2 regions of the Microbacterium sp. Se5.02b genome follow, and region 1 is predicted to be linked to the other one. Evidence: riboswitches for the same ligand, from Rfam matches in the RefSeq annotation. Region 1 holds a riboswitch; the other holds the start of a gene.
The links. Region 1 has a riboswitch for thiamine pyrophosphate ahead of K1X59_RS18420 (ECF transporter S component). Riboswitches for the same ligand answer to the same signal wherever they lie in the genome.
Positions count from the first base shown of each region.

Region 2: another riboswitch for thiamine pyrophosphate. It lies ahead of thiM (hydroxyethylthiazole kinase); the one in region 1 lies ahead of K1X59_RS18420 (ECF transporter S component).

Region 1 is NZ_CP080491.1:3,665,231-3,674,411, forward strand. Features, by position in the region: partial or broken gene K1X59_RS18415 (ABC transporter ATP-binding protein) at 1-623, opposite strand, end outside; gene K1X59_RS18420 (ECF transporter S component) at 623-1,258, opposite strand; TPP riboswitch at 1,249-1,360, opposite strand; gene K1X59_RS18425 (D-alanyl-D-alanine carboxypeptidase) at 1,442-3,181, shown strand; gene K1X59_RS21995 (hypothetical protein) at 3,178-3,309, shown strand; gene K1X59_RS18430 (ABC transporter ATP-binding protein) at 3,444-5,705, opposite strand; gene K1X59_RS18435 (ABC transporter ATP-binding protein) at 5,702-7,429, opposite strand; gene K1X59_RS18440 (hypothetical protein) at 7,696-8,745, shown strand; gene K1X59_RS18445 (GntR family transcriptional regulator) at 8,742-9,137, shown strand.
Region 2 is NZ_CP080491.1:2,631,732-2,640,912, forward strand. Features, by position in the region: partial or broken gene thiD (bifunctional hydroxymethylpyrimidine kinase/phosphomethylpyrimidine kinase) at 1-446, opposite strand, end outside; gene thiM (hydroxyethylthiazole kinase) at 443-1,291, opposite strand; TPP riboswitch at 1,282-1,376, opposite strand; gene K1X59_RS13020 (NAD-dependent epimerase/dehydratase family protein) at 1,417-2,382, opposite strand; gene pheT (phenylalanine--tRNA ligase subunit beta) at 2,498-5,002, opposite strand; gene pheS (phenylalanine--tRNA ligase subunit alpha) at 5,002-6,042, opposite strand; gene K1X59_RS13035 (amino acid ABC transporter permease) at 6,085-6,987, opposite strand; gene K1X59_RS13040 (amino acid ABC transporter permease) at 6,984-7,631, opposite strand; gene K1X59_RS13045 (glutamate ABC transporter substrate-binding protein) at 7,711-8,628, opposite strand; gene K1X59_RS13050 (amino acid ABC transporter ATP-binding protein) at 8,693-9,181, opposite strand, start outside.

The DNA.
Region 1 (9,181 bases):
CACGTCGAGACGATGCTCGACCACGATGAGCGTGGCCGGACGTGCACGCAGCATCCGTTCCACCGCGTCGCGCACCTCGCCGACCCCCGCGGGGTCGAGGTTCGCCGTCGGTTCGTCGAGCAGCACCAGCCCGGGTCTCATCGCGAGCATTCCGGCGAGCGCGAGCCGCTGCTTCTGCCCGCCGGACAACGCCTTGGTCGGATGATCCAGCGGCACGTCCAGGCCGACGGCGGCCAGGGCGGATTCCACGCGTGGCCAGATCTCCGCGCGGGGAACCCCAGGTTCTCGCAGCCGAACGCGACGTCGTCGCCCGTGCGGGCCAGGATGACCTGCGAGTCGGGATCCTGCAGCACGAGTCCCGCGCGTCCCCGGGTGGCGACGGCAGGGGCGTCGTCGACCAGCAGTTCGCCCGCGCTCTCGCCCTCTTCCTCGCCGCCGAGAACACCCGCAAGCCCGTGCAGCAGCGTCGACTTGCCCGCACCGGAGGCCCCGAGCACGAGGACGCGCTCGCCGGGATCGATGCGGAAGGAGACCTCGCTCACCGCCCACGCGAGCCGGCTCGCATGACGCCACCCCCAGCCGCGCGCCTCCACGGCGGCCGGGACGGACCGATCCACCGACATCAGACCCGCACGCGCGCCTCACGGCCGGAGCCGAAGCGGTCGAGGGCCCCGGTCGCGGCGATACCGCGCGCCAGCACCCATGACAGGGCGCCGGCGATGACCGCACCCGAGATGACCGTGCTGATGAGGTAGATGATCGTGAACGCCGGACCCGACCCCGCGTACCAGAGCACGAGATTGTTGATGCCGCCGGCCAGCGCAGCACCGGCGCCCGCGAGGATCGCGACCGGAAGCGACCAGCGACGGTAGAAGAACAGCAGGAAGATCAGCTCGGCGCCCAAGCCCTGCACGAGACCGGCCTCGAGCGTGAGGAACCCGCCCCACTGATTGCCGATGAGGGCCGACACGACCGCCGCGAGGAGCTCGACGTAGATCGCCGCGCCCGCCTTGCGGATGATGAGCCCGCCCAGCACCCCGGCGAAGAGCCATGGTCCGTCGAGGAGGCCCTGGATGCCGGGAAGCAGCGGCTCCAGGAGCGCCTTAGGCCCGAGGTAGCCGACGTTCCAGGCCAGGAAGATCAGGCCGGCGGCGACGCCGATCACGCTGGCGACGACGATGTCGACGATGCGCCAGCGCAGGAAGCTCCTGGCGGGGGCGGCGGTCTGCGTCGTGGACGCGGATGTGGACGTACTCATCTGAACTCCTCCCTGCGCTGGCATTACCCAGATCAGGTTCGACGGTCGAAGCGCGATTCGCTCCCTCTCAGCCCGGCTCGCCGGACTCCCGTGGTTGTGGTGAAGATCCTACCCGCTGACGACACCCGCGTGGCGACAGGGCCCGCGCCGCGGAACACGCCCGGGATTGGGTACCGTAAACGAGTGACTGCTTCAGATCCCGCCGACGAGGCGACGGGCGTCGTCCACGACGACGCCCCGTCGAACACCCCCGCCGACGCTGCGGATGAGCAGGCGGTCGCCGCGGAGGAGGGTCCGCGCGGCGGTTCGGGCTTCGCCGCCGATCGACTGTTCGCGGGCGATGCCCCTCCGCCCGACACCACGATCGCCCCCGCGATCCCCGTCGATTCGGCTGCTCTGGGTGCGCTGTTCACGGTCGACGACGCCGGGCGCGATGGCGCACCGGAACCCGTGGACGCCGGGGACCCGAGGGATGTGAACGCGGCCGAGGATGTGATCGATCCCGAGCCCACGGCCGAGCACGTGATCGATCCCGAGCCCGCACCGGAGCACGTGCTCGACCCGGAACCCGCGGCCGAGACGGCCCCCACGCCTCCGCTGACGAAACCGCCGTTCACGCCGACGGCTCCCCGTGCAGAGGAGATCGCACCCGAAGACGCCGACGCTCTGCTCGACGCGAACGCTCCGCAGTGGGCGAACGACGAGACCACGGCCACGGCCCTGACCTGGGTCGACGCCACGGCGGTCGCCGCGCACTCCCCCACGGCGACGCTCGACCAGGCCGCGGAACCCGAGCGGACGGGCGGCCTGTTGCGCGGAGCCCGACTGCGTCCGGGGATCGCGCGCCCCGGGATCCTGGTGCCGTTGGCCACGCTCGCCGGTCTCGTCGCGGTGTACGCGGGTACGACGCTGCTCTGGCCGTTGCACGAGGTGCCCCCGACCGTCGCTGTGGTCGAGTTCAGCGCGGTTCCGGCTCCGCCGGCGGCGCTCACCTGGCCGGGAGAGGGCAGCGCAGCGGTCGGCATCGCGGGGTTGGACACCGCCGCCTCCCTCGCCGATCCCGTGAGCATCGCGAGCATCACCAAGGTCGTGAGCAGCCTGATGGTGCTCGATCGGATGCCCCTCGCGCTCGGCGAGCAGGGCCCCGAGTTCGGCTTCACCTATCGCGACAGCGTCGAGTACTGGGATTACCGGCGCAGCGACCAGTCCGCTCTCGATGTGCCGGTCGGCGGCGTGCTGACCGAGTACCAGCTGCTGCAGGGCACGCTCCTCGGTTCGGCCAACAACTACATCGACCGCCTGGCGTCCGAGATCTGGGGCTCCGACAGGGAGTTCGCAGCCGCCGCCGAGGTCTGGCTGCGCGAACGTGGACTCACGGGCATCACGGTGGTGACTCCCTCCGGGTTCGACGAGCGTAACGTGTCGACCCCTGAGGCCCTGATCGCGCTGGGTGAACTGGCCATGCAGAACCCCGTGTTCGCCCAGATCGTCGGAACCACGTCGGTCGATCTCCCCGGCGCGGGAACCGTCGTCAACACCAATGGCATGCTCGTGGACCCGGGCGTCGTCGGCATCAAGACCGGCACCCTCGTCGGTTGGAACCTGCTCACGGCGAAGGACGTCACGATCGGCGACACGACCGTCCATCTGTACGCCGCGGCGCTCAACCAACCCGGCGACGACGAGCGCCTGGCCGTCACGCGCTCCCTGTTCGCCGAGACCGAGGCGGCGCTCGCGGCCAGGACCCGGCTGTCGCCGAGGGCACGGTCGTCGGCCGCGTCACGACGCTCTGGGGCGAAGACGTCGACGTCGTCACCGAGAGCGATGCCGATGTGGTGCTGTGGAACGGTGCCCTCGCGACCACCAGCGCGACGTTCGATCTCGGCGACGAGCGCGACGAGCACGGCCGGGTGGGCACGATGACCGCGACGGGTCCGCTCGACAGCACGACAGTGCCCTTGGTGCTGGCCGAGGACGTCGAGGGGCCGAGCCCCTGGTGGCGTCTGACCCATCCGCTGGAGCTGCTGGGCGTCACCGCCGACCGTCCCTGACACCCGCTCCGCCGAGCAGGAGCGCAGACGCGGCGTGCAGACGCGGCGTGCAGACGCGGCGTGCAGACGCGGCGTGCAGACGACAGCGCCCCACCCCGGTACACCGGAGGGGGCGCTGTCGTGACGTGTCTCGCTCAGGTCCGGTCGGCGGTCCCGTCCGCTCCCTCGTCGAGCAGCGCCTGGGCTGCCGCCGTCTCGGCCGCGGGAAGGCTCGCCCCGACGGACGCGCCGGCCACGGCGGCCACCGCTTCCGACTCGGCCCGCTCCTCGGCTCCGGCGTCGCCGGTCACGACGACCGGCGTCGATCCGGTGAGAGCGTCTTCGGCGTCGATGTCGGTGGCGGCCTGCTCGAACTGCGACTGGTACAGGCGCCAGTAGGCGCCCTGCGCCGCGATGAGCTCGTCGTGCGTGCCCTTCTCCACGATGTCGCCGTGCTCCATCACGAGGATGAGGTCGGCGTCACGGATGGTCGACAGGCGGTGCGCGATCACGAAGGACGTGCGTCCTTCGCGGAGCGCGGCCATCGCGTGCTGCAGCAGCAGCTCGGTGCGGGTGTCGACCGCGGAGGTGGCTTCATCCAGGATCAGGATCGACGGCTGCGCGACGAACGCCCTGGCGATCGTGATGAGCTGACGCTCACCCGCCGACACGTTCGCGGCATCCTCATCGAGCACCGTGTCATAGCCCTCGGGGAGAGCGTGCACGAAGCGGTCGACGTAGGTGGCCTTGGCAGCGGCAAGAACCTCGTCGTCGGTCGCGGTGGAGCGACCGTACCGGATGTTCTCGCGGATGCTCCCGGCGAACAGCCACGGGTCCTGCAGCACCATGCCGGTGCGCGACCGCAGCTCGTCGCGGGTGACCTCGGCGATGTCCTGCCCGTCGAGCATGATGCGCCCGCCGCTGAGCTCGTAGAAACGCATGATCAGGTTGACCAGCGTGGTCTTGCCCGCACCGGTCGGACCGACGATGGCGACGGTCTGCCCCGGCTCCACCCGGAACGACAGGTCGCGGATGAGCGGGCGATCGGGCGTGTACGAGAACGCGACGTTCTCGAACTCGATGACGCCCTTGCCCTCGACCAGCTCGGGGGCATCGGCGTCGTCCGCCTCCTGTTCGTCCGCATCGAGCAGTTCGAACACCCGCTCCGCCGATGCCGTGCCGGACTGCACCACCGCGGCCATGCCGCCCAGCTCGGACAGCGGCTGCGTGAACTGCTGGGAGTACTGGATGAACGCCTGCACATCGCCGAGTCGCAGCTGCCCGTTCGCGACCATCAGACCACCGAGCACCGCGATGCCCACGTAGCTGAGGTTTCCGACGAACATCATCGCCGGCATGATGATGCCGGAGAGGAACTGCGCCTTGAAGCTCGCCTGGAAGAGTTCTTCGTTCTCGACCTGGAACTTGTCGAGAGCATCCTTCTCGCGTCCGAAGACCTTCACCAGTGCGTGACCCGAGAAGGCCTCCTCGACACGCGCGTTCAGCCGGCCGACCTTGCGCCACTGGGTGCCGAAGGCCTTCTGCGACCGCGGCCCGATGATGCCGAAGATCACTCCCATCAACGGCAGCGTGACGAGGGCGACGAGGGCGAGCTGCCACGAGATGGAGAACATCATCACGAGCACGCCGATCACGGTCAGCACCGAGGTGAGCGCGCCCGAGAGCGACTGCTGCATGGTCTGCGTGATGTTGTCGATGTCGTTGGTGACACGCGAGATCAGCTCACCGCGCTGCACCTTGTCGAAGTACGACAGCGGAAGGCGGTTGATCTTCGCCTCGACCGACTCCCGCAGACGCCACATGGTGCGCACCATGATCACGTTGATGACGTAGCCCTGGATCCAGGTGAGGAAGGCTGCGGCCACATAGATCGCCAGGACGGCGGCGATGACCATGCGCAACGCATCGAAGTCGATGCCCTGGCCGACGGTGAAGTCGCCCAGCGCTCCGACCTGGTTGGCGAAGTCGTCTTGACCCGCACCCCGCAGCGCATCGACCACGACGTCTTGCGGGGTTCCCGCCGGGAACCCGGGGAAGTCGTCGGTCGGCTGTCCGAGTTGGATCGAGATGAACCCCTTGTAGACGAGGTTGGTGGCTTCGGCGAGCACCTTGGGCGCCGCGACCGTGAGGACCACGCCGATCGCACCGAGGATCGACACGAAGACGAACCAGATGGCTGAGGGCTTGAGCAGCCCGATCATGCGCGCGAAACTCGGACCGAAGTTGTCGGCCTTGCCCGGCGCGACGCTGTCCCAGTCGCCGGAGTTCTGCCGCGCCTGCTCGGCGAGCTCGGCCTCGTACTTCTCCTCGGCGCTCAGCTCGACCTCGGCCACCGCCGCTGCCGGCGTGCCGCGACCGCGCCTGGCCTTGCGCTGTTCGTTGTTCTGCTCGCTCATGCGTCGACCCCCAGCTGCGACTCGACGATCTCTCGGTAGGTGTCGCTCGTCTCGAGCAGCTCCTCATGCGTGCCGACGCCGACCATGGTGCCCCCGTCGAGGACCACGATGCGATCGGCATCCGTGATGGTCGAGATCCGCTGCGCGACGACGATCTTCGTCACGTGCGGCAGCTCCCGCCACAGTGCTTGTCGCAGCCGTGCGTCCGTCGTGAGGTCGAGAGCCGAGAACGAGTCGTCGAAGACGAGGATCTTCGGCTGATGGACGATCGCGCGCGCGATGGCGAGACGCTGACGCTGACCACCCGAGACGTTCGTGCCGCCCTGGGCGATGCGGGAGTCGAGGCCGTCCGGCATCTCCTCGACGAAGTCGCGACCCTGCGCGATGTCGAGCGCGTGCCAGAGTTCTTCGTCGGTGGCCTCTTCACGCCCGTAGCGCAGGTTCGACGCGACCGTGCCTGTGAAGAGGAACGGGCGCTGCGGCACGAGGCCGATGCTGTCCCACAGCGACTCGACGTCGGCCTCGCGCACGTCGGTACCGCCCACGTGCACGGAACCTCCCGAGACGTCGAAGAGCCGAGGGATGAGCGAGATCAGAGTCGTCTTGCCGGAGCCGGTCGATCCGACGATCGCCACGGTCTCGCCCGGCTGCGCGGCGAAGCTGATGCCGGTGAGCACCGGGGAGTCGGCGCCGGGGTAGGTGAACTCGACGTCGTCGAGCGCGACGGATCCGGGAACCGGGAACTCGGTGACGCCGTTCTCCGGACGCACGAGCGTGGACTCGGAGTCGAGCACCTCGCCGATGCGCTCGGCCGACACCGCGGCGCGCGGGATCATCATCGCCATGAAGCTCGCCATGATGACGCCGCCCATGATCTGACCGATGTACTGCATGAAGGCGAACAGCGTGCCCACCTGGACCGTGCCGTTGTTGACCTCGATGCCGCCGAACCAGATGACCGAGACGACGGTGACGTTGAGGATCAGCATGAACAGCGGGAACAGGAGCACGAACAGGGATCCGACCTTGCGGCCAACGACCATGATGTCGGTGTTGGCGCCCCGGAAGCGCTCTTCCTCGATGCGCTCGCGCACGAACGCGCGCACCACGCGGACGCCCGTGAGCTGCTCGCGCATGATCCGGTTCACGTTGTCGAGCTTGCCCTGGTAGCTGCGGAACAGCGGGACCATGCGCCCGATCACGAGCGCCGCGAGGATCAGGAGCAGCGGGACGGAGACCGCGATGAGCCAGCTGAGGCCGACGTTGGTCTGCACGGCGAAGATGATGCCGCCGATCGCGAGGAGCGGCGCGGTGACGAGCATCGTCGCGCCCATCATCGCGAGCATCTGCACCTGCTGCACGTCGTTGGTGTTGCGGGTGATGAGGGAGCCGGCGCCGAACTGCGAGACCTCGCGCTCGGAGAACCCGCTGACCTTGCCGAAGACGTCGGCGCGGATGTCACGGCCGGCGCCCATCGCGGCGCGAGCGGCGAAGAAGGTCGCGGTGATCGAGGCGATGATCTGCCCCAGCGACACGGCGAGCATGAACAGTCCCGTGCTCCAGATGTAGCCGGTGTCGCCACGGGCGACGCCCTTGTCGATGATGTCGGCGTTCAGGCGAGGGAGGTAGAGGGTCGCTGCCACGCTGGCCAGTTGGAAGACCAGTACGGCGAGCAGCAGCCATCGGTATCGGGAGAGATAACGGAGGAGGATTTTTCCCAGCACAGGCGGACTTTCTAGGAAGGATGAAGCGGCGGATCTCCCGGCAGACGGATGCCGACCGACGATCGGCCACAAGACAGAGTGCCACGAACTGCGGACATTCGTATCCCCCTCGGGGCTGACCTTCGCTGACAGCGAACCGGCGGCGCCGATCCGCCGAGGTTTCTGCACGCGGACGAACAAGTGCGGAATCCGACGGGCGCTCTTATTGTGTTCCCCAGTTGACACAACTTGTGATAGACATATGGTACAAACGAGAACGGACCCGCATGCCTGCTCCCATCGCATCTCTGCTCGACCCGGCGCAGCTGGCGGGCGCCCTCTTGTCGCTGCCGTTGGTCTCGCTGCTCCTCGCAGCGATCATCGCGGTCGGGATCTCCCTCTCGCCCCGATGGGCGGCGCGGAGGCGGAGCCGCGTCCGGCTCACCCCTACGTCCGCCGCCGCGGTGTCGGCCCGCTACGCGCCGGAGCACGTCGCCCTCGGCATCGCGGCGATCGCCGTGATCGTGATCTTCGCCGCAGAGAACCTGATCACCGGGTACGTCCTCGACCTGTTCGGCGTGAGCCTCAACGGGGTCGTGTCCTGGTGGCGGTACGCGACGCCGGTGTTCACGGCATCCGTCGGCGTCGCCGTCCTTCTGGCGCTGATCGCGACGCGAGGCAGCACCCCTCCCGAGCAACCCGTCGTGGCCGCACGCCGGACCTGGCTGACCTTCAGCTCCCTAGCGGCAGGCGTGGGCACCGCCCTCGCCCTTCTCGCCCTCACGGCGACCACGCTGCTCGCCGGACTCGCCTCATCGAATCTCGACGACGGTCCGTACGTCTACCTCGAGATCGACGTCCCCAACGAGACCATCGACCCGATCCGTCCCTGGTTCTACGGATGGGCGTACGGCGTCCCCGTCCTGATCTGCACTGCCGCCCTCGTCGCCGTCGTCGTGGCGACGTTGCGCGCCAACGCGGCCCGCGCGTTCCTCCGCCCCGAGACAGTCGTCGCCGAGCAGCGCGAGCGTCGTGACGTCGCGCGCGGGATCACCCGGCTCACGGCATCGGCGGCGCTGCTCGCGCTGGCAGGAGCGCTCCGGTTCATCGCCGAGGCGGGATCGGTGGCCGGGCTCACGGTGGAGGGCGACGGCCGCAGCGCCACCTACGACGCCGTCTGGCGATACGGAGAGATCGCGGCTGTCGGCGGCTGGCTGGCACCGGCGCTCGAGGTCACGGCGTTCGTGCTCCTGCTCCTCGTGACCGCGCAGCTCGCGCACGTCTCCGAGCACGCCGCTGCTGTCCGGCGCCCCGTCGACGCGAGGGCCGCACGGTGAGCCTGAGCCCGAAGCTGTCGCCGACCGACGAGGCGAGTCCCGCTCTCGACATCTACCGACAGTTGCGCGGCCTGATCGTCTCGGGACAGCTCGGCACCGGCGAACGACTGCCGACCGTCCGCCAGACCGCGAGCGACCTCGGTGTGGCTCCGGGCACGGCCGCCCGCGCCTACAAGATGCTCGAGGCCGAGGGGCTCGTGGTCTCGCGCACCGCGGCGGGCACCCGGGTCGCCGAGACGGCGGGTGTTCTTCCGGCATCCGTCATCCGGCGCATCCGCGAGCTGGTCGAGGAGGCCGGTTCCGCAAGTGCCGATCCGGATGATGTGGTCGACGTGCTCCGGACGATCTGGCAGACGCGCACGGCGGACGCGTCCGCGGTTCCGGGTCCGTGACGGGCCATCTGTCGGGAGTCTCGACGCGGCTCGGCGTGAACCAG
Region 2 (9,181 bases), 1.0 Mb from region 1:
GCGCTGGATGGTCCGGCTTGGTGGCTGTGGGGCGGATGACACCGACGCCGAGGTAGTCGATCGTGCCTGCCGGCAGCGCGCGGACCGCCTCGAGGTGGGCGGTGGTGTTCGCGGTGAGACCGATCAGCGCATCCGGCCCCAGAACCTCGCGCGCGGAGCGCAGACGCATCGCTCTGCCCGACGTGGACTCCGTCGACCCTGGCGCCGCGTGCGCGGGCGGCGACGGCGGCATCGAGACGGTCGTTCACCACGAGGAGCGCCCGATCGTCGATGACCTCGGAGAGCGAGAGCAGCTGCTCGACGGTCTCGGCATCCGTCGCGGTCTTGTCCCGCAACTGCACGATGCGCACGCCGCCGTCGACCGCGCGCCGGACGGTCTCGATCACCCCTCGCGCACCGCAGAGGGCGGGATCCGTGACGAGGTAGAGCGACAGGTCGGCGATCACAGCGCGACGACCTCGACGCGCGCGGCCGCCCTGATGTCGTCCGCGGTCACCGCGGCGAGCGCGTCCAACAGTGCGACAGCGAAGCTGCCAGGCCCGGAGGAGGTCGCGGCGGCCCGTTCGGCCGCGATCGTGTAGACGAGACCGGCGGCGGCGACGGCCGTGAGGTCGTCGTGCTCGGTGGCCCTGGCGGCCCCGAGGAAAGCGGCCATGACGGCGCCGAGAGCGCACCCTCCGCCCGTGACCCGCGTCAGGAGCTCATGCCCGTTCGCCACACGCAACGTCCGCGCTCCGTCGGTGATGAGGTCGATCGGCCCCGACACCGCGACCACGGCACCCGTGCGGCGCGCGAGGGCGGCAGCGGCATCGGCTGCGGCCTCCGTGCTGTCCGTGGAGTCCACCCCGCGACCACCGGTGCTGAGTCCCGCGAGGGCGAGGATCTCGGAGGCGTTGCCCCTGACCGCGGCCGGGCGCTGTTCCACGAGCTCGTGCGCGAGCGCCGTGCGCACCGGGAGGGCGCCGATGGCGACGGGGTCGAGCACCCACGGCGTGCCGGATGCCGTGGCACCGGCGACCGCCTCCCGACTCGCGGCGCGCTGTTCCGGGGTGGGCGTCCCCAGATTGATCAACAACCCGGAGGCGACACCCGCGAACGTGCCTGCCTCGTCGACGATGTCGACCATGGCGGGGGCGGCTCCCAGAGCCAGCAGCACGTTGGCGGTGAAGCCCGTGACGACCGTGTTCGTGATGCAGTGGGTCAACGGGGGCGCCGCGCGCAGCACCTCCAACAGTGCGGCAGCCCCGTCGGCGAGGTCGATGGTGGTTTCAGGACGCAGAAGATCGCTCATCGCGACATCCCTTCGCTAGTACGAACTAGATCAGGTTCGACGGGTCTGTTCTCAGCCGCAGGTCGCGGCACCCCGTGTCACTGCTGGCAGTCTAGCGATGAGCCAGGACCGACCGGTCGCGACGCTCAGCCGAAGGCGTCGAGCAGCGCGCGCTCCTCCGCCCTGGTGAGCCCCGCGCGCCGACCGCGGTCGACACCGCGCTCGCGCTCGTCCGCCACGACCCGCTCGACCGTGTCGGCGAGCGAGCGGAGGGTGCCACCGTTGTGTCGGTAGCGCGTGTTCGAGCGGGTCATGAACCCGGTCATCTCGGGCGGCAGCCACAGCGGCAGCGATCGCGGCCCTGACCAGTGGGCGACGCCCTCGGCGACGAGACGCTCCTCCACACCGACGACCATCGGACCCGTGTGGCCCGCGGCATCGCGCACGGTCCGGATCACGTCGGCCAGACCGTGCACGTCGCCGATCGCGTTCACGGCTCCGGTGACCTCGGCCGACACGATGAAGGCGGCGGCATCATCCACGTCGACGACCTGCGCCGTACGAGACTCGAGAGGCGGAACCAGCACGGGCTCATCTGGCGCTCTCAGGAACGCCGCCGCCCAGTAGCCGAAGCGATCGCTCGGGTCGCCGTCTCCGACGATGAGTCCCGGTCGCACGATCAGCGACCGGTCGCCGAGACCCGCCAGCACCGCGTCCTCCGCCGCGACCTTCTGGAGGCCGTAATCGTCGTCCTCCTGCTGTGCCGCGGGGAGCCGCGGAGCCGACTCATCCGCGCCGACGACCTCGTCGTCTCGGTACACCGACATCGACGAGACATAGGTCCATCGGGCCGCGCGGTCGCGGAGCGCGCGCACCGCCGCGGAGACGTGGTCGGCCCTGGACGAGACATCGACGACGTGATCCCAGTCCGTCCGCGACACGACGTCGTAGGCGTCTTCGTCCTCGCGGTCGGCGAGGACGAGGCTCGCCCCCGACGGCGCCGGCCGGTCGCCGCGGGCCAGGCACGTGACCGTCGCCCCTGCCCCGAGGGCGTGCGCAGCGACCCGCCCCGACAGCCATCCGGTCCCTCCGAGGATCAGCACATCCGTCATGACCTCATACCACCAGCGACGAGGCGTCAGGGGAAGGGGCTCCGCTCAGAGCGGAGCCCCCGCCACGCGAAAGTGCGCGGCACCCGTCTGGGGCGCCGCGCACTCTGTGCCGGGTTCAGTCGCGCAGGGCGGCCCCGAAGCGCTGCGCAGCAACCTCGACACCGGCGAGCTTGGCCGCTGTCGCTTCGGCCGCGGTGAGCGTGCGATCGTCGGCGCGGAAGCGCAGGGCGAAGGTCAGGCTCTTCGACCCCTCCGGCACGCCGTCGCCACGGTAGTCGTCGACGAGTCGCACGGCTTCCAGCAGCGCACCGGCGCCCTCGGCGAGCGCCGCCTGGACATCCGCGGCGGCCACGTCGGCCGGGAGCGTGAGAGAGACGTCCTGCGTCGCCGCAGGGAAGGTCGACAGCGAGGCGGCGACGACCCGACCGCTCGCGAGCGTGAGCACCCGATCCAGGTCGAGCTCGAAGACGGTCGCGCGTCCGGGGAGATCTGCGTCCTCTGCGACCGCGGGGTGGAGTTCGCCGACGTAGCCGACCTCTTCGCCGGCGACCAGGAGCGAGCCCGTCCGACCGGGGTGGAGGGCGGCACGCTCGGACTGCACCACGTCGATGTCGACACCCGCTGCGGCAGCGATCACCCGCACCGCGTCCAATGCCTCGACGATCCCCGCAGGCTCGGCGGGGCGGCCGGGCTGGCGCGGCGCGATGTGTCCGGTCAGGACCGCCGCGATGTGTCGATGTTGCGGCGGGATCGATGCGTTCAGCGCCGCGAGGGTCTCGTCCGACGGACGTGCCCCCAGCGGAGGAACGTCGTCGGTGCCGTACTCGACGCCGGGCTCGGGGAGGAACACCACGCCGGTCTCGAAGATCGCGAGGTCGATGAGTCCGCGCGAGATGTTGCGGTGCGCGGTCTGCAGCAGGCCGGGGATCAGCGAGCGACGCAGATACGGCGCCTGCCCGTCGAGCGGGTTCGCCAGACGGATGCTCGGCAGGTGCGCGCCCGTCGCGGAGCCGTGGAGGTCGTTCTGCGCCTCGGTCGTGAACGGGAACGCCGGGGTCTCCACGAGTCCCGCAGCGGCCAAGGCGTCGGCCACTCGGCGTCGGCCCTGCTGGTGCGCGGTGAGGCCACGTCCGGACGGCGGGGTCGGCAGCACCGACGGGATGCGGTCGAGGCCGTGGATGCGGGCGACCTCCTCGGCGAGCGTCCACTTGTCGGTCAGGTCGGGTCGCCAGGTCGGCGGGATCACGGTCCAGCCGCCGTCGGCGTCCGAGACCTCTGCTCCGATCGTCGTCAGCGCACGAACGATCTCCTCGTCGGTGTAGTCGACACCGATGAGCCCCGGCACGAAATCGGCCGGCAGTTCGATCTCGGGGACGAAGACCTCGGCGAACAGCGCGCCGCCCTCGTCCGTGAGCGTCCCGCCGGCGAGTTCGACCATGAGGTCGGCGGCACGGCGAGCGGCCACGAACGGGATGAGCGGGTCGACCCCGCGCTCGAACCGCTTGGAGGCCTCGCTGGGCAGTTTGTGTCGGCGCGCGGTGCGGGCGATGGTCGTCGGATCGAAGGTCGCCGCCTCGATGAGCACGTTCTTCGTCGTGTCGCTCATCTCCGTGGTGCCGCCGCCCATGACGCCGGCGAGACCGATCGGGCCGGACCCGTCGGTGATGAGCAGGTCTTCGACGTGCAAGGCGCGCTCCACCCCGTCGAGCGTGGTCATCTTCTCGCCCGGGGTGGCGCGGCGAACCGTGATGCCTCCCGCGAGCTTGTCGAGATCGTAGCCGTGCAGCGGCTGCCCCAGTTCGAGCATGACGTAGTTGGTGATGTCGATCAGCACGCCCAACGAGCGCATGCCCGCGAGGCTGAGCCGCGCGATCATCCACGGCGGAGTCGGGCGCGAGGGATCCACGTCCCGCACGACGCGCGTCACGAACTCGCTCGCGCCGACGCGGCCGCGCACGGGGGCGACGTCGTCGACGACGGTCGTGTGCCCGCTTCCGGGCTGCAGCTCGGCGAAGTCGCGCTCCGCGGGGTCGCGGAAGGCTGCCCCCGTGGCGTGCGCGTACTCACGGGCGACGCCGCGCAGCGAGAAGGCGTAGCCACGGTCGGGCGTGACGTTGATCTCGACCGCCACGTCGTCCAGGCCCAGCAGGGCGATCGCGTCGGTGCCGACGGGCGCGTCGATGCCGAGGTCCGACAGCACGACGATGCCGTTGTGCTCGTCGCCGAGGCCCAGCTCACGTGCCGAGGCGATCATGCCGTCGGACACGTGACCGTAGGTCTTGCGCGCGGCGATCGGGAACGGACCGGGCAGCACCGCACCGGGGAGGGTCACGACGACCTTGTCGCCGGCGACGAAGTTGTGGGCGCCGCAGACGATCCCGCGGACACCGCCGTGCGCCTCGCCCACATCGACCTGGCACCAGTTGATGGTCTTGCCGTTGGACTGCGGCTCGGCCTCGAGTGAGACGACCTGACCGACGACGACGGGACCGGTGATGTCGAAGCGGTGCACGTCCTCCTCTTCGAAGCCGACGGTCACCAGCGCCGCGAGGACATCCTCGGGGGTGGCGTCCGTCGCCACGTCGACGTACTCACGCAACCACGAAAGCGGGACGCGCATCACACCACCATCCCGTACTGCTCGCTGAACCGAACGTCACCCTCTGCCATGTCGCGCATGTCCTGCACGTCGCTGCGGAACATGAGCCCTCGCTCGATGCCCATGCCGAACGCGAAGCCGCTGTACTCCTCGGGGTCGATCCCCGCCGCACGCAGCACGTTCGGGTTGACCATGCCGCAGCCGCCCCACTCGATCCAGCGGGCGCCGCCCTTGAAGGTCGGGTGCCACAGGTCGAGTTCGGCGGACGGCTCGGTGAAGGGGAAGTAGTTCGTGCGGAAGCGCATCTTCGCCTCCGGTCCGAACAGTTGGCGCGCGAAGTGGTCGAGCGTGCCCTTGAGGTGCGCCATCGTGATGCCCTTGTCGATCACGAGGCCTTCGAACTGCGTGAACACCGGCAGGTGCGTCGCATCGAACTCGTCGGTGCGGTAGACACGTCCGGGGCACAGCACGTAGATGGGCACATCGCGGTCGAGCATCGAGCGCACCTGCACCGGGCTCGTGTGCGTGCGCATCACGAGGTGCCGCGAGGTGGGGTCGACGTAGAACGTGTCCTGCTCCTGACGCGCAGGGTGGTCGACGTCGAAGTTCAGGGCGTCGAAGTTGAACCACTCGTGCTCGAGCTCCGGTCCCTCTGCGATCTCCCAGCCCATCCCGACGAAGATGTCGCACACCTGGTCCTGGAGCAGCGTGAGCGGGTGACGGGCGCCGACGCGGGTGCGCGACGGGAGGGCGGTGATGTCGACGCGCTCCGCCTCGAGCCGCGCGGCGACCTCTCTGGCGGCGAGCTCGGCCTCTTTGGCGGCGAGCGCCTGGGTGACCTGTCCACGCCCCTGGCCGACGAGCTTGCCGAACGCGGCCTTGTTCTCGGGCGCGACCTGGCGCATCGAGGCGTTGAGGACCGCGAGCGGCGATCCCTCGGCCACGTGGGCGGCACGCGCCGCTTTCAGCTCGGCGGTGTCGGCTGCGGCGGCGATCGCCGCGAGGGCGTCGGCGACGGCGGCTTCGACCGCTTCCGGGGTGATTTCAGGAGACTCTGACACGAGAATCGAGTCTACCGGGGGCGCGCGGGTGCCTTTCGCGGATCAGCGCGGCGCCTCAGACCCGTCGCCCTGCAGCACGATGAGCGAGGTGTTGGTCTCGCCTCCGTGCTGACGGGGATCCGGCACCGCAGGTCCTGCCTTCGGCGAGCGCTTGGCTCGGCGCTGCAGACGGTACGCGATGTAGGAGAGCAGGAGACACACGGCCACGTACATCGATCCGCCGACGATCGCCGCCGGGATCAGCGGGGAGCCGTAGGGCGCCTGGTTGCCGATCTGGTTGATGACGTAGAGCAGCTCCTGGTACGTGATGATGAATCCGAGCGCGGTGTCCTTCAGCGCGACGACGAGCTGCGCGATGATCACGGGCATCATGGCCCGGACCGCCTGCGGGATCAGGATGAAGTACATCACTCCTGTCTTGCGCAGTCCGATCGCGTATCCGGCTTCCTTCTGTCCCCGTGGCAGCGACTCGATCCCCGCGCGCAGCACCTCGGCGAGCACGGAGCCGTTGTAGACGATCAGCGCGATGACGACCGCCCAGTACGGCGGCATCTTCACACCGATCACGGGAAGGCCGTAATACAGCAGCATCATGAGGATGAGGACGGGCACGGCCCGAAGCACCTCGATGATCCAGCGGACGGGTTCGCGCACCCAGGCGTGCTCGGAGAGGCGTCCGACGCCGAGGAGGAAGCCGAGGACGATGGATCCGACACCGGCGACGGCGAAAGCGGCCAGCGTGGCCAGGAGTCCTTCGCCGAACCGAACCCAGACGGCCGAGAAGGTGAAGATGTTCCACTTCTCCGCGGTGAACTGTCCGGTGGCGAACAGGCGCCACACGACCCAGCCGAGCACGGCCAGGACGACCAGCACCGTGAGCGCGCCGATGAGGCGGTTCCGGACGACGGCACGGGGACCCGGGACGTCGAAGAGGACGGAAGTCATCGTGCGATCCTCCACTTGTTCTCGAGTACGCGCTGCAGCCAGCCGAGCAGCAGCACCAGGACCACGAAGACGACCATGACCCACAGCAGGACAGCCAGCGCGTTCTCACCCCGCTCGCTCAGCGACGCCCGGATGGTGCCGAGGTTGACGACGGAGAAGCCCGCGGCCACCGTGGTGTTCTTCATCAGGGCGATGAGGACGCTCATCATCGGAGGAACCACCGAGCGTGTCGCCTGCGGTAGCACGACGTAGCGCATGACCTGACCGAAGTTCAGGCCGATCGCCCGTGCCGCCTCGGCCTGCCCCACCGGCACCGTGTTGATGCCGGCGCGCAGCGCCTCCGCGACGTAGGTCGCGGTGTAGATGCCGAGGGCGCTGACCGCCAACATCAGCGGGTTCACGCGCTCCCCCAAGAGGAGCGGCAGGCAGAACGCGAAGAAGAACATGACGAGTGTGAGCGGCGTGTTGCGGATCCAATTGACGTAGACGCCGCCGACCGCCCGGGCGATCGGCACGGGGGACACCCTGGCCGCGCCGACGATCAGTCCGAGTACCAGGGCGATGAGCCCGCCGCCCAGGAACAGCACGATCGTGCCCCACAGTGCTTCACCCCAGAGGTCGAGGTGGTCGCTGATGACTCCCACAGCTGCTCCTGTCGATTCGTGTTCTCGCGATGGCCCTGCCGATGAAGGGGCGGCCGATGGTGTCGGCCGCCCCCTTGAATCAACCGACCGGGTCGACCTCGGGCTGCTTCGCCTCGACGCCGGACGCGCCGAGGTTGTTGTCGAAGATCTGCTGCCAGATGTCTCCGCCGTCGGTCAGCTGCGTGTTGAAGTACTCGACAAGCGCGTCATCGCCCTTGGCCACGCCGATGCCGTAGCGCTCCTCGCTGAAGGGCTCTCCGACGACCTTGAGCTTGTCGGGGTCCTGGGCCGCGTAGCCGATGAGGATCGCCTCGTCGGTGGTGACGGCGTCGACCTGGCCGCTCTTGAGGTCCTCGACGCACTTCGAGTAGGTGTCGTACTCCTTGGTCTTCACCTCGGGGTAGTTCTCCTTGATGTTCTGGATCGGCGTGGAGCCGGTGGCCGAGCAGACGATGGTCGACGCGTCCAGGTCGTCCACGCTCTCGATGTCGCTGTCGGCGCCGACGAGGAGGCCCTGTCCGGTGACGAAGTAGGGGCCGGCGAAGGAGATCTGCTCCTTGCGCTTGTCCGTGATCGAGTAGGTCCCGACGTAGTAGTCGATGTCGCCGTTCACGATCGCCTGCTCGCGGTTCGCCGAGGCGATCGCCGTGAACTCGATCTTCTCCGGGTCGACCCCGAGCGAGGCCGCCATCCAGCGGGCGATGTCGACGTCGAAGCCGGTGCGGTCGCCGGTGACCGGGTCGAGGTAGCCCAGACCCGGCTGGTCCTCCTTGACGCCGACCTTGACCGTGCCCGACGACGAGATCCGGTCGAACGTCGGACTCCCGTCGATGCTGACGTCCGTCAACACCGTCCAGGGCGTGGCGCTGGACGCGTCGTCGTCGCCGCCGTCCTCCGGCGCTCCCGTGCTCGACGGGGTTCCGCTGTTGCAGGCCGTCAGGGCGAGCAGCGCCGCCGCTGCGATTCCGATGCCTGCCAGTGTCCGTGTGCGTCGCATGTGCGTCTCCTTCGTGTGCTGTGTGTGCAGGGTCTGTGGGGTACGAGGGGCTGAGGTCAGGCGCTCAGTGCGTGAGGAGCTTCGAGAGGAAGTCCTTGGCACGGTCGCTCTTCGGGTTCGTGAAGAACTCCTCGGGAGTCGCCTCCTCCACGATCCGACCATCGGCCATGAAGACGACGCGGTCGGCCGCCTTGCGTGCGAAGCCCATCTCATGGGTGACCACGATCATGGTCATGCCCTCATGGGCGAGCTCGACCATCACGTCGAGGACCTCGTTGATCATCTCGGGGTCGAGCGCGCTGGTCGGCTCGTCGAACAGCATCACCTTCGGCTGCATCGCGAGCGCACGGGCGATCGCGACGCGCTGCTGCTGCCCGCCGGACAGCTGTGCCGGCAGCTTCGAGGCCTGCTGGTCCACGCCGACGCGCTTGAGGAGCAGCATCGCCTCGGCCTCGGCATCCGCCTTCTTGAGGCCGCGGACCTTGATCGGACCGAGGGTCACGTTCTCGAGGATCGTGAGGTGGGCGAAGAGATTGAACGATTGGAAGACCAT